3 regions of the Streptomyces sp. NPDC046465 genome follow, and region 2 is predicted to be linked to each of the others. Evidence: riboswitches for the same ligand, from Rfam matches in the RefSeq annotation. Region 2 holds a riboswitch; each other region holds the start of a gene.
What was found. Region 2 has a riboswitch for cobalamin ahead of ABZ953_RS00270 (ABC transporter substrate-binding protein). Riboswitches for the same ligand answer to the same signal wherever they lie in the genome.
Positions count from the first base shown of each region.

Region 1: another riboswitch for cobalamin. It lies ahead of metE (5-methyltetrahydropteroyltriglutamate--homocysteine S-methyltransferase); the one in region 2 lies ahead of ABZ953_RS00270 (ABC transporter substrate-binding protein).
Region 3: another riboswitch for cobalamin. It lies ahead of ABZ953_RS24205 (cobalamin biosynthesis protein); the one in region 2 lies ahead of ABZ953_RS00270 (ABC transporter substrate-binding protein).

Region 1 covers NZ_JBEYZK010000005.1:171,016-175,652, reverse strand. Annotated here, with positions in the region: gene ABZ953_RS10025 (hypothetical protein) at 1-131, shown strand, start outside; gene ABZ953_RS10020 (hypothetical protein) at 314-1,111, shown strand; gene ABZ953_RS10015 (DUF6629 family protein) at 1,422-2,066, opposite strand; cobalamin riboswitch at 2,274-2,509, shown strand; gene metE (5-methyltetrahydropteroyltriglutamate--homocysteine S-methyltransferase) at 2,673-4,637, shown strand, end outside.
Region 2 covers NZ_JBEYZK010000001.1:55,136-59,772, forward strand. Annotated here, with positions in the region: gene ABZ953_RS00260 (ABC transporter ATP-binding protein) at 1-709, opposite strand, end outside; gene ABZ953_RS00265 (iron chelate uptake ABC transporter family permease subunit) at 706-1,869, opposite strand; gene ABZ953_RS00270 (ABC transporter substrate-binding protein) at 1,884-2,921, opposite strand; cobalamin riboswitch at 2,987-3,172, opposite strand; gene ABZ953_RS00275 (VOC family protein) at 3,189-3,689, opposite strand; gene ABZ953_RS00280 (helix-turn-helix domain-containing protein) at 3,686-4,555, opposite strand.
Region 3 covers NZ_JBEYZK010000015.1:185,843-190,479, forward strand. Annotated here, with positions in the region: gene ABZ953_RS24200 (cobyric acid synthase) at 1-1,375, opposite strand, end outside; gene ABZ953_RS24205 (cobalamin biosynthesis protein) at 1,372-2,361, opposite strand; cobalamin riboswitch at 2,472-2,604, opposite strand; gene ABZ953_RS24210 (hypothetical protein) at 2,749-2,973, opposite strand; gene ABZ953_RS24215 (inorganic phosphate transporter) at 2,986-4,320, opposite strand; gene ABZ953_RS24220 (class II aldolase/adducin family protein) at 4,633-4,637, shown strand, end outside.

The sequences.
Region 1 (4,637 bases), on a different contig from region 2:
GGGTGGCCAGACGGGCGGCCTTCACCCTCGACTGGAGCGGCACAGCGCCATCTCCCTCGCGGTCGCCATCGCCGTCTTCCTTGTCGCGTTCACCCGGCTCCCCCGGCCCGGCGAACGCGTTCGCCCGATGAGCGAGCCCCCGGCCCCCGAACCGGAACCCGAACCGAGACCGGAGCCGGAACCGGAACCGGAGCCGGAGCCGGAACCCGGACCTGACCCGAGCCCCGACCCTCCACCCGACCCGGAACCCCAGCCGCCCCCACCCGCACCACCGCCTCCGCCTACGCCGCCCTCCGACCCCAGAGTCGGCTGGGTGGAGATCGTCGGCGCCATCGGATCCCTCGTCACCCTTCTCACCGCGGTCCTCTTCTACTTCGGCTGGGCGAGCACCGACGCCGAGACCAAGGCGCTGGGGCTGCGCGAGACCGTGTTCCACTTCTCCACCAGCGACTATCTGTTGCGCAGCGTCGGTGCTCTCTATCTCCCCGCCTGGCTGGCCGCGGGCATCGCGCTCGGCGTGCTCGGGCTGCTCCGCCGGGTGGCGGACGAAGCGGAGCGGCTCGCCCGCGCCGTGCGGGTGCTCCGGTTCGCCTGGGCCGTGCCCGTCGTCCTCGTGCCGCTGTATCCGCTCAGCCCGTGGCTGTTCGACCTGCTCCTCCCGCTCACCGCGATCGGCGGCTTCGCGCTCAACGCGTACCCCCGCACCCGCACACGCCGGGACCTGCGGCTATGGGGGCTCACGCTGTTCCTCTGCGTCCTGTCACTGTTCTGGGCCGTGTCGGCGTACGCGGCGATCGCGGGCCGCGGCCGCGCGGAACTGACCGAGCGGACCCTCCGGAGCGACTTCCCCGCCGTCGTCGTCTTCAGCGAGAAGGACTTGATGATCCGGGGCGGCGGCAGCTGCTTCCGGCGCGTCACCGACAAGGGAAGCCAGTACGCGTACGAGTACGCGGGCCTGCGCCTGTTCCACGTCTCCGGAGACCGGATCTTCCTCGTACCCCGCGACTGGTCGCCCGGGAACGGCACCCTCTACGTCCTCAAGGAGGGAGCGGCGCAGCGCGTCGATCTGCTCAGCGGGGCCGGTCGCCGGGAACAGGAGTGCCGGGGGTAGCCGACCGGCCGCCGGAGTGGCCTCCGGATCGGCGCGTCAGAGGTAGCCGTCGCGCCGCGGTGCCGGAGCGCCGCCGTCCGCCGGGGGAACCTACGGGTCGGCAGGGGGGTCGTCGGCTGCGGGTCCCGGCTCGGGCGATCCGGCGGGGCCGAGGGCTCCGGGGCGCGTCGAGCCCCGCAAGGGAACGCCGCCCGCGGAACGCCCGTACCGCCGCGTCCTCACCGGGAAGCGGCCGGTCGTCGTGCGCTTGCGGGGAACCGAGAGCCAGCAGGCGCTCTCTGAGGCTCCCCGACTGCCTCACCTCCCTCTGTCAACGAACCTCCCCCTGGGACGTATCGGGCCCCGGGCGACGCCTGCTGACCCAGAGCAGCAGGACCACCGAGCACACCGCGGCGAACGCACACCACGTCGAGATGTACTCCTGTCGCCACAGCACGACGGTCACCGCGGCCCCGACCGCCACCAGGACGCCGAAGAGGACCAGGCCGCGGTCGCCGGACAGGAGCAGGGAGCCGATGGTGGCGAGGAGGTAGCCGACGATGATCAGCTGCGCCTGCGGCAGTCCCAGGGAGTATCCGACGGTGTGCCCTCGGATCTCGGCCGTCACGGTGCGCGTCGCCAGTACGCAGGCGAGCGTCGCCGCCGTCGCGATGCCCGCCGCCAGCGGGACGAGCAGACGGCGACGGGCGCTCGGCGGCGCGGAGCACAGCACGGCCGCCGGTACCCACAGGGGAAGGAGCGGAAGCGCGATGACGGCCCAGGCGACGGTGGCGGGCCCGGTGCCGCCGTCGTGGTGCCAGACGGCGGCCTCGATGATCTGGTGGATGCCCAGGAGGAGCGGCAGCGCGGCCAGTGGCAGGTCACGGGGGCGCCGGGCCGCCAGGGTCACGGAGGCGACCCCCACGGCCGTGATGCCCGCGCCCGCGACGAGGTCGGCCGTCTCGCTCCAGCACATGGCAGCAACGGTACGGCCACCCCGGCCCGGGAGCGCGTCGGCCGACCCTTTCGGGGACCCCGGGCAGGCGCGCGCGCAGGACAAGACTCAGGACACGCCGGACCGTGCCTTTTCCCGCTCTCCACGTCGGCGAAGCACGAACATCACGTGTTCCACCTCACCATTTGAATGCTCAACGCGACGCGGTCCACCGGCGGGTGGCCCCGTATGGTGATCGGTACAGCTGGTTCGCCCCGTCCGCCAGGCGGGAGCGTCGCAAGAGGGAACCCGGTGTGAATCCGGGACTGCCCCGCAGCGGTGAGCGGGAACGACCGCCGTCACACGCACTGGGACCGGAGTCCGGTTCTGGGAAGCGACGGCCAGTAGGTGTCCGCCCGCCTTCTTCACGAAGGCGGTGGACGGGCCCGCGAGTCCGAAGACCTGCCCGCTGTCCGTGCGCGAACCATTCGTGCGCGGATATCTCGGTGACCTCGAGGGCGGGTCGGCGTACACACCAGACGGGCGACCGCGCCGACCACGCGATCCGGACCCGCCCGGTGCTGCCACCCTTCGCGCTCTCGTCCCGTCTCCGGGATCTCAGGGATTCGTCTCGCGAAGGAGATCTCCGTGACCACCAAGCCCGCAGCCGCGGCAGCACGGGCCACCGTGTACGGCTACCCCCGCCAGGGCCCCGACCGGGAGCTCAAGAAGGCGATCGAGGGTTACTGGAAGGGCCGCGTCAGCGCGGACGCCCTTCGGGACACCGCCGCCGAGCTCCGCCGCTCGAACTGGCGGGAACTCACCGACGCAGGCATCGGTGAAGTCCCGACCGGCGACTTCTCGTACTACGACCACGTCCTCGACACCAGCGTCATGGTCGGTGCCCTCCCCGAGCGGCACCGTTCCGCGGTCGACGCGGACGCGCTCGACGGCTACTTCGCGATGGCGCGCGGCACCCAGGATGTGGCGCCGCTGGAAATGACGAAGTGGTTCGACACCAACTACCACTATCTGGTGCCCGAGTTGGCCCCCGGAACGGTGTTCCGGGCCGACTCGAGGAAGCAGGTCGAGGAGTTCAAGGAGGCACGGGCTCTGGGTCTGACGGCGCGGCCCGTCCTCGTCGGCCCGGTCACGTACCTCCTGCTGGCCAAGCCCGCGCCCGGAGTGGCCGCCGACTTCGACCCGCTGACCCTCCTCGACCGTCTCCTGCCGGTTTACGCCGAGGTCCTCGCCGACCTGCGCGCGGCGGGCGCCGAATGGGTCCAGCTCGACGAGCCCGCGCTCGTCCAGGACCGCACGCCCGCCGAGCTCAACGCGGCCGAGCGCGCCTACCGTGACCTCGGCGCCCTCCCCGACCGGCCGAAGCTCCTCGTCGCCTCGTACTTCGACCGGCTCGGCGACGCCCTTCCGGTGCTCGCCAAGGCCCCGGTCGACGGTCTCGCCCTCGACTTCACCGACGCGGCCGCCGCCAACCTCGACGCGCTCGCGGCCGTCGGCGGGCTGCCCGGCAAGCGCCTTGTCGCGGGTGTCGTCAACGGACGCAACATCTGGGTCAACGACCTGGAGAAGTCCCTCACCACGCTCGGCACGCTGCTCGGTCTCGCCGACCGGGTCGACGTGGCCGCCTCCTGCTCCCTGCTCCACGTCCCCGTCGACGCGGCCCTCGAACGGGACATCGAGCCGCAGATCCTGCGCTGGCTGGCCTTCGCCCGCCAGAAGACCACCGAGATCGTCACCCTCGCCCGGGGCCTGGCGCAGGGCACCGACACGATCTCCACCCAACTCGCCGCGAACCGCGCCGATCTGGCCTCCCGGACCGGCTCCCCCATCACCCGCGACCCGGAGGTCCGCGCCCGCACCGGGGCCGTCACGGAGGCCGACGCCCGCCGCTCCCAGCCGTACCCCGAGCGTGCGTCGGCCCAGCGGACCGGCCTCGGCCTCCCGCTGCTGCCCACGACGACGATCGGCTCCTTCCCGCAGACCGGTGAACTGCGGGCCGCCCGCGCCGACCTGCGGGCCGGGCGGATCGACGGCGACGGGTACGAGGAGCGCATCAAGGCCGAGATCCAGGAAGTGATCTCCTTCCAGGAGAAGGCGGGCATCGACGTCCTGGTGCACGGCGAGCCCGAGCGCAACGACATGGTGCAGTACTTCGCCGAGCAGCTCACCGGGTACCTCGCCACCCAGCACGGCTGGGTCCAGTCGTACGGCACCCGCTATGTGCGCCCGCCGATCCTCGCGGGTGACATCTCGCGGCCGGAGCCGATGACGGTGCGCTGGACGACGTATGCCCAGTCCCTCACCGGCCGCCCCGTCAAGGGCATGCTCACCGGCCCCGTCACCATGCTGGCCTGGTCCTTCGTACGCGACGACCAGCCCCTCGGCGACACCGCCCGCCAGGTCGCCCTCGCCCTGCGCGACGAGGTCGTCGACCTGGAGACGGCCGGGACGTCGGTCATCCAGGTCGACGAGCCCGCCCTGCGCGAGACGCTGCCGCTGCGCGCCGCCGACCACCCCGCCTACCTGGCCTGGGCCACCGAGTCCTTCCGCCTCACCACGAGCGGGGTGCGTCCGGACACGCAGATCCATACG
Region 2 (4,637 bases):
CCACCAGGGAGAGGAGGTCCAACTGGTGCTGGATGTCCAGGTGGTTGGTCGGCTCGTCGAGGAGGAGTTCGCGGGGTTCCTGGGCGAGGGCGCGGGCGATCTGGACGCGCTGGCGTTCGCCTCCGGAGAGGGTGTGCCAGGCCTGGGCGGCGCGTTCGGTGAGACCGGTGCGCGCCAGCGCGTCGCGTACGGCCCGCTCGTCGTGGGGCGTCGGGGCCGACCAGGCTCGACGGTGCGGGATACGGCCGAGTCGTACAACGTCCCGTACGGTCAACTCGACCTGTGTCGCAGCATGTTGCTCGACCACGGCGATCCGGCGCGCCACCGCCCGGCGGCCCGTGTCGGTCAGCGAGCGGCCGTCCAGGGTGACGATCCCCGAGGCCGGGGCGAGGACGCCCGCGAGGATGCGCAGGAGCGTGGACTTGCCGGAGCCGTTGGGGCCGAGGAGCCCGACGGTGGCGCCGGTGGGCGGGGCGAGGCTGACGCCGTCGACGACGAGGCGCCCGCCCGCCTCCCGGCTGACCCGGTCGGCGCGCAGCCCCGTCGTCCCCGGCGTTCCCGGCGTTCCCGGCGTTCCCGGCGTTCCCGGCGTTCCCGGCGTTCCCGGCGTTCCCGGCGTTCCCGGCGTTCCCGGCGTCGCGTCCGCGGGGAGTATGTCGTGGTTCATGACACCCTTCCCGTACGTCACGACACTCTCCTCGTACGTCATGACACCCTCCTCGTCCGGTACAGCACCGCCACGAACGCCGGTACGCCGATGAGTGACGTCACCACGCCGACCGGGACCTCCTGCGGGTCAAGGGCCGTGCGGGCCAGCGTGTCCACCCAGACCAGGAAGACCGCGCCGGCGAGCGCCGTGACCGGAAGCAGCCGGGCGTGCCCGGAACCGACGAACGCGCGGGCCGCGTGCGGCAGGACCAGGCCGACGAAGCCGATGGCACCCGCCGAGCTGACCAGGGCCGCGGTCAGCAGTGCCGTCGTGCAGAGCAGGATGAGACGGGTGCGGGCCACCCGGACGCCCAGCGTCGCGGCCGCCTCCTGGCCGAACGCGAACGCGTCGAGCGTGCGGGCGTGGGTGAGGCAGACGAGCAGCGTCACCGCGAGCACCCCGCCGCACAGCCACACGTCCGTCCAGCCGATCCCGCTGAGCGAGCCGAGGAGCCAGAACAGCACGCCACGGGTGGTCTCGGCGTCGCCTGCCGTGAGCACGACGAACGAGGTCAGTGCGGAGAAGAGCTGCATGGCCGCGACGCCGGACAGCACCACCCGGTCCGTGGTGTCGCCCAGCGTGTGGCTCAGGAACAGCACAAGGGCGAAGGAGCAGACCGCTCCGGCGAAGGCGCCCGCCGAGATCGACACCGCTCCCCCGCCGACCCCGAGGACGACGACCGCGACGGCTCCCGTGGACGCCCCGGACGACACCCCGAGCACGAAGGGGTCCGCGAGGGGGTTGCGGAGCAGGGACTGCATGACCACCCCGCAGACCGCGAGGCCCGCGCCGCAGACCGCGGCCAGCAGGGTGCGCGGCATCCGCAGGTTCCAGACGATGCCGTCCCTGATCGGGGTGAGCGGGGTCTCGCCCCAGCCGAGGTGGGCGACGACGGTCGACCACACGTCGGGCACGGAGATGTCCGCGGGGCCGATGGTGACGGCCACGGAGACGGAGAGGAGGAGCGCGGCGACGCCCAGCGACCAGAGCAGGCTCAGGCGCAGGCCCACGCGAAGTCCCGGGCGAAGCCCCGGGCGAAGCCCCGTACGCAGGCCGTGCGGCGGCGGGGCGGGAGGGTGTACGGCGCCGGGCGCCACGTCCTCCGTGGCGGGTGCCACGTCCTCCATGCCGGGTGCCACGTCCTCCATGCCGGGTGCCACGTCCCCCACCCGCGTCACGTGACGAGTCCGAACTTCCGCAGCGCTGCCGCGACCTGTTCGATGCCGTCGGCCGTGCGGATCGTGGGGTTCATGGCCTGGCCGCTGAGCAGCACGTACCGCTTCTTCTTCACGGCGGTCAGGTTCTTCGTCGCCGGGTTGGACTCCAGGAACTCGATCTTCGCCGCGGCGCTCTCGGCCGACTGCGACTTGCGGGTGAGGTCACCGAGGACGATGACGTCGGGGTCGCGATCGGCGACGGTCTCCCAGTTGATCTGGGGCCACTCCTCGCGGGTGTCGTCGAAGACGTTCTTCGCGCCGAGTTCGCGGGTGATGATGCCGGGGGCGCCGCAGCAGCCCGCCATGTACGGGGCGTCGGAGTTGGCGAACCAGTACATGAGGCGCGCGTCGGAGGCGTCGATGTCCTTCGTGGCCTTGTCGACGCGGCTCTTCATGTCGGCGATCAGCTTCTCGCCGCGCTTCTCGACGTCGAAGACCTTCGCCAGGTCGCGCACCTCGCCGTAGACGCTGTCCATGGTGAGGGTCTTCACGCGCTTGCCGTCGCCGGAGCCGCCGTTGTCCTTGCCCGCGCAGTCGGTGGGCGAGACGTAGACGGGCACGCCGAGTTCGGTGAACTTCGCGCGGTCGGCGACCCCGCCCTTGCCGACCGTGTAGAGGAAGGAGGCGCTGACGAAGTCCGGCTCCTTGGCGAGGACCTTCTCCAGCGACGGGTAGCGGTCGGCGAGCCGCTCCACCTTCGCGTTGTCCTGCGCCAGGTTCTTCAGGACCGGGTCGGTCCAGGTGCCGGTACCGGCCATGCGGTCGGCGAGGCCGAGGGAGAGCAGGATCTCCGTGGATCCCTGGTCGAGGGAGACGGCCCGCCGCGGCGGCGCCTCGACCTTCGCCTCCTTGCCGCAGGAGCTGACCGTGACCGGATAGCCGTCGGCGTTCTTGCCCCCGGCGGTACCGGACTTCTTCCCGGAGCCGTCGCCGCACGCGGTGAGCGCGAGCAGGCAGGCACAGAGGAGGGCGGATATACGGGCTGTCGAGGACACGGGATCCCTTGAGTCTCACGGCTCATACGCGGAGCCTGGCCTGCGTCACGGCCTCCGCCGCCCGGTGTGCGAGCGGAGGCGCCAGCAGGTCTTCGGACTCGGGATCGACCGGGCGGGGCGCCTTCCCGGGTGTCCTGAGACGCCCAGTGGCCGTGGCCCCGCCCGTCCCCCTCACCGCTGCGCGTCAGTTCCGGTTTTTCACCGGATTCCCTGGCCCAGGTGTGGGTTTGACTGGCTTGCGCAAGTTATCACGCACCCGGCGGCCCCTCACGCGGTCGGTGCGGGCCTCGGCTCGCCGCGGTAGGTGCCGAACGACCAGCGGTTTCCCTCCGGGTCCTCGATGCCGAATTCGCGGCTGCCGTACGGCTTGTCCTCGATCTCGGCGGTGATCTTCACGTCCGCCGCGACGAGGCGGCGGTAGAGGTTGTCGACCCGGGCGGTGACGACGTAGGCGCCCGCGGTGCCGGGTGTGCCGCAGGTGGCCGCGGCCTCCGGGTCGTACGAGCCGAGCATGATGCCGCCGCCCTCGGGCCAGTCGAGCTGGGCGTGGGCGACGCGGCCCCCGTCCTCGTAGACGGCGGTGCGCAGGAAGCCGACGGTGTCGACGAGGAAGTCGATCAGCGCGGGGGCGTCCTGGGCCTGCACGCCCGGCCAGATGGCGGGTGGGGGCGTGGTGAGGTGCTCACCCGCGGCCGGGCTCGGCTCAGGGTTCGGGTCCGGGTTCGGATCAGGGGTCAGGTTCGGTGTGGTGTGCGGTGTGGTGTTCATGCCTTCGAGTCTTCGCCCGTACCGTGCGCCCCGGCTTGGATATTCCGGCACTCTTCGGCCAGCCAGCCGGTGGGGCTCACCCCTGTGTATTGCCGGAAGTCGCGGACGAGGTGCGAGTGGTCGTAGTAGCCGGTGTCGGCCGCGACCCGGGCGAGGTCCGGCGGGCAGCCCCGCGCGACGGCGCGGGTCACGGTGGCCTTCGCGTGCTGGAAGCGCATCAGGCGCGCGGCCTGTTTGGGGCTCAGGCCGGTCTCGGCGCGGAACAGCGCGGTCAGCCGGCGTTCGCTGAGCGCGACGTGCCGGGACAGGCCGTCCAGGGTGCCCGCACCGTGGTGCCGGGCCAGCCACGCCCAGGCCTCGGCGACCTCCGGGCGGACGGGGCTCGCGGCACGGTCGTCGGACGCGAGCCGCCGCAGATAGGCGGAGAGGTGGGTGAACCTGTCCGCCCAGTTGTCCAGCTCGCACAGCCGTTCCCGGACGTCGGCGGCGCGGTCGCCGAACACGTCCGTGCCGTCGACGACGAGCTGTCCGGTCAGATCGGCGGCGGGCAGGCCGAGGAGCGCTCGGGCCGCGAGGGGGTGCACGGCGAGCTGGATGCCCGCCTCGTGCTCGGCCTGTACGACGTACGCGGGGCTCTGGTGCAGGCCGCCCACCACGATCTCGGTGCGCGCCGCGTCCGGTCCTGTCGCCCGGTCGGGGGTGCCGCCGGTGGCGATGGGACCGTCCAGCGAGAAGATCACCGTCAGGTACGGCGAGGGCAGGCCCCGGTGCAGGGCGGGGCGCTGCCCCGCGGTGCGGTAGCCGACGGCGGAGACGACCATGCCGTCGAGCCGCGGCGCGGCCCGGACGAACTCACGGGAGCCCATGGAAACCAGTATGCGCGGTGGGTACCGGGCGGTCACGGCGACAGGGGTGACGACACGGGTGACGACACGGGTGACGCCGGGA
Region 3 (4,637 bases), on a different contig from region 2:
CGGCCGCGCGGGCGACCTCGGTGAGGAACCGGCGCCGGAACGCGTCGCTCTCCAGCGACCCGTGCCAGTGCGTGCCCCACACCTCGCCGACCCGGCAGCCGTCCAGGAAGGGCTCCCCGCCCAGGACTTCGGCCACGCCATGGTGGATCTCGTACCCCTCGACGGGCTCGCCGAGGGCCGCGCCCACCGGCCGGGCGAGGGTCTTCTCGCGGGCGAACCGCACCCGCACCGGCAGCAGCCCGAGCCCGTCGACGGACCCGGCCCGCGACTCCACCTCGTCCTCGATGCGCTCGCCGAGCACCTGGAACCCGCCGCAGATCCCGAGCACCGGGCGGCCCTCGGCGGCACGGCGCGCCAGCGCGTCCGCGAGGCCGCGCTCGCGCAGCCACCGCAGGGCGCGCACGGTCCCGCGCGTGCCCGGTACGACCACGAGGTCGGCGTCGACGAGTTCCTCGGCCCGGTCCACGAACCGCACGACGACACCCGGCTCGGCCGCCAGCGCGTCCACGTCCGTGAAGTTGGACATCAACGGCACCGCGCACACGGCGACCCGCAGCACGTCATCGCCGACCGGCGGGGCCACCACGGACTCGCGGACGGCGCCCCGCAGGGACACCCGCAGGCCGTCCTCCTCGTCGATGCCGAGCCCGTGCTGGAACGGCAGCACACCGAACGTGCGCCGCCCGGTGAGCCCGTGCAGCATGTCGAGCCCGGGTTCGAGGAGGGAGACGTCGCCCCGGAACTTGTTCACCAGGTAGCCCGCGACGAGTTCCTGGTCGGCCGCGCTCAACAGCGCCGTCGTCCCGAAGAACGACGCGAACACCCCGCCCCGGTCGATGTCCCCGACCACCAGGACGGGGAAGCGGGCGGCGCGCGCGATGCCCATGTTCACGATGTCGGTGCGCCGCAGGTTGATCTCGGCGGGACTGCCCGCGCCCTCACAGATCACGGCGTCATACGTGCCCCGGAGTTCCTCCAGACACCCCACGACGGTGTCCAGCAACTGCGCCTGCCGCCCCCCGTGCAGCCTCTCCCCGGGGGACGGCCCCCCGGACCCCCCGAAGAACCCACGCGCACTCATCTCACCCACGGGCTTGCCCATGAGTACGACCTGGCTGGAGCGGTCACTGCCGGGCTTGAGCAGTACGGGGTTCATCAGCGCGCTCGGCTCGACGCGGGCGGCCTGCGCCTGCATGGCCTGCGCCCGGCCGATCTCCGCCCCCTCGCGGGTGACGAAGGAGTTGAGGGACATGTTCTGCGCCTTGAACGGCGCGACGGACACACCCTTGCGGGTCAGCCACCGGCAGATGCCCGCGGTGACGACGCTCTTCCCGGCGTCCGAGGTGGTCCCGGCGACCAGCAGTCCGCCACTCATGCTCTTCTCCCCGCTCCCGCTCCTGCTCCCGCTCCTGCCCTTGCCCCTGCTCTTGCCGACCGCAGTGCCCAGCGCGCGCCCACCACGGCTCCGAGAGCGAGCAGGCCGACCCGTCGGGACAGCTTGGCGGCCCGCTCGATGTCCCCCGCGGCGACGTCGCGCCCCGCCGCGTTCAGCACGGGCCGGTGCTCGACCCGCCCCCCGTAAGAGAGCGTTCCCCCGAGCCGTACGCCCAGTGCCCCGGCGAAGGCGGCCTCGACGGGCCCTGCGTTCGGGCTCGGGTGCGCGTCCGCGTCCGCGCGCCACGCCCGTACCGCTCCCGAGGGCGAGTCACCGGCCAGCGCCGCGAGGCCCGCGGTGAGCCGCGCGCCCGGCCATCCGAAGACGTCGTCGAGGCGGGCGGCGGCCCAGCCGTAGCGCCGGTACCGGGGCGACTTGTGGCCCACCATCGCGTCCAGCGTGTTGACGGCCCGGAACCCGACGAGCCCGGGGACGCCGCCCAGCGCGCCCCACACGAGCGCGCCGACGACCGCGTCGGAGGTGTTCTCGGCGACGGACTCCACCACGGCCCGCGCGATCCCGTCGGCGTCCAGCGCCTGCGGGTCCCGCCCGCACAGGTGCGGCAGCCGCTCCCGCGCGACCTCGATGTCCCCGGCCTCCAGCGCCCCGCCGATGGCCCGCGCCTCCCGCGTCAGCGACGTACCGCCGACCACGGCCCAGGTCGCGGCGGCGGTCAGCGCGACGGATCCGGCGGCCGAGCGACGTACGAGAGAAGAAGCCAGCGCGGCGGCACCCGCCGCGCCCCCGGCGCACACCACGGCGTGCAACGTGCCCCACCCGCGGTGGTCGCGCCACAGCACCCGCTCGACGGCACCCGCGGCACGGCCGAACGCGGCGACCGGATGGCCCCGGCGGGGATCGCCGAGCAGCAGGTCACCGAGGAGGCCGGCGGCGGCGCCGTACGCGAAGTCGCGATCGGCACTCATGCGCTTCAGCCCGCCGCTGCGCTGAGGAGAGGACTCGTACTCAGGGGGAGAGGCGGCACCGGGCGGCCGAGCATGGCGATATGTCCTCACTCAGGGTGTCCGCGCCCTGGTTCGACGTGATCGGCGGCGAGAGTTCCTGGCTCGCGGGGAGTGTCTCCCCGGTGACAGTGGCGGGACCGCGCCGGATTCGCACCGGCTTCCTCTTCTGCCGCCGTAGTTGGCCCCGGCAGTCCACCACGGCCCGCGAAGGCCCGTCAACTCGCTGTTGACCTGCGACGGGAGAGTGTGTTGGGCCCCACATGCCGGGCCCAGATACGGGGTGCGGACACACGCGTGGGGCGCGGAGCGTTCGCACGCTCCGCGCCCCACCCGGGAAGGCCGCTGCCGTCAGGCGACGATCAGGAAGATCCCGTAGGCCACCGCCGCCGCGCACAGGGCGAAGCAGGCGTACGCGCCGGTGCGTGCGAGGGAGGCGGAGCCACCGGCGGTGGCGGTCGCCGTGCCCTGCTTGGAGAGTCCGACGATGCCGAGGGTGAAGAGGCCCACCAGGGCCACGGTCACCGCGAGACTGACTCCGAAGACGGAGCCGAGAGCTGCCCAGTCGATGCTCATGCTGGTCTGTCCTTACACGGTCGCGGGCCGGGCGGGGTCCGCCATGGCGCCGGTCGTGGTGGTGGTCGGGGCCGCCGAGACGGTGGCCTTGACGGTCCCGCCCGCGGGGGCGGAGGCGGCCATCGCGCCCACGGGGGGCGGCGAGACGGCGGCGATCGCGGTGGTCACCACGCCCGCGGGCTCGGCGACCGTGCGGCCGTCAATGCCGTCAATGCCGTCAATGCCGTCAATGGCGTCGTGGCGGATCTCGTCGTCCGTGACGTTGGTGTGGTCGACGGCGTTGCGCCGGGAGAGCGCCCAGATCACGCCCGACCCCGCGATCAGGAGCGCCGCGGTGACCGTGATGCCCCAGGGGCCCTGCTTGGTGAGGAACTCGGCACCCGCGCCGACCAGGCCCGCCGCCGGCAGGGTCAGGCCCCACGCGACGAACATCCGGGTGGCGGTCGACCAGCGGACCACGCCGCCCTTGCGGCCGAGGCCCGCGCCCATCACGGCGCCCGAGCAGACCTGGGTGGTGGAGAGCGAGAAGCCGATGTGCGAGGAGGCGAGGATCGCGGTCGCGGCGCTGGTCTGGGCGGCGAAGCCCTGCTGCGGCGCGAGGTCGGTCAGGCCCTTGCCCATGGTGCGGATGATGCGCCAGCCACCGAGGTAGGTGCCGAGCGCGATGGCGATGCCGGCCGAGACGATGACCCACATCGGGGGGTTGGCGCCGGGGTTCAGGACGCCGCCCGTGATCAGGGCGAGCGTGATGATGCCCATGGTCTTCTGCGCGTCGTTCGTGCCGTGGGCCAGCGAGACGAGCCCGGCGGAGGCGATCTGCCCGGCGCGGTAGCCCTTGGCGGTGGCCTTCTGGTCCGTGTTGCGGCCGATGCGGTACGTCAGGCGCGTGGCCAGCGTCGCGGCGATGCCCGCCACGAGCGGGGCCGCGACGGCCGGGATCAGGATCTTGGTGACGACGGTGCCGCCGTTGATCGACGACCAGCCCTGCGACATGACCGCGGCGCCGATGAGTCCGCCGAAGAGGGCGTGGGAGGAGCTGGAGGGCAGGCCCACCAGCCACGTCATGAGGTTCCAGAGAATCGCGCCGACGAGCGCGGCGAAGATGACCTCGGTCTTGAGGCCGTCCTCATTGACGATGCCGCCGGAGATCGTCTTGGCGACTTCGACGGAGAGGAAGGCGCCGACGAGGTTGAGTACGGCGGACATGGCCACCGCCGTCTTGGGCTTGAGAGCGCCGGTCGAGATGGTCGTCGCCATCGCGTTGGCAGTGTCGTGGAAACCGTTCGTGAAATCGAACACGAGAGCGGTAACGATCACGATCCCGAGGAGAAGCGTGATGTGTTCCATTTACCCAGGCTTCTGTTGGACGTCAGTGGCATGTGGAACGTAGGCAACCAGGGTGAACGGAAAGTGAACTGGGCCGGGCGGTGCGGTGACCCGAAGCGGAGTGCCCTTGCTCCGTATTGAGCTGGTGTCTGATCCCGATCGTACGGAGCGTGGGCGGGATCCCCGCAAACGGGGCGGAGTGTCGGGTTCCGCCATCCGGCGGCGGCCCGGCGCGCACTTCTCGGTCCGGTGCCCGGATCCGGTGGGGAGATGCTGGTCACCCGGTGGCCCGAAGCCGTAACCGGAATCCTTTTGGGCTGGCAGGATCACCGCATGAC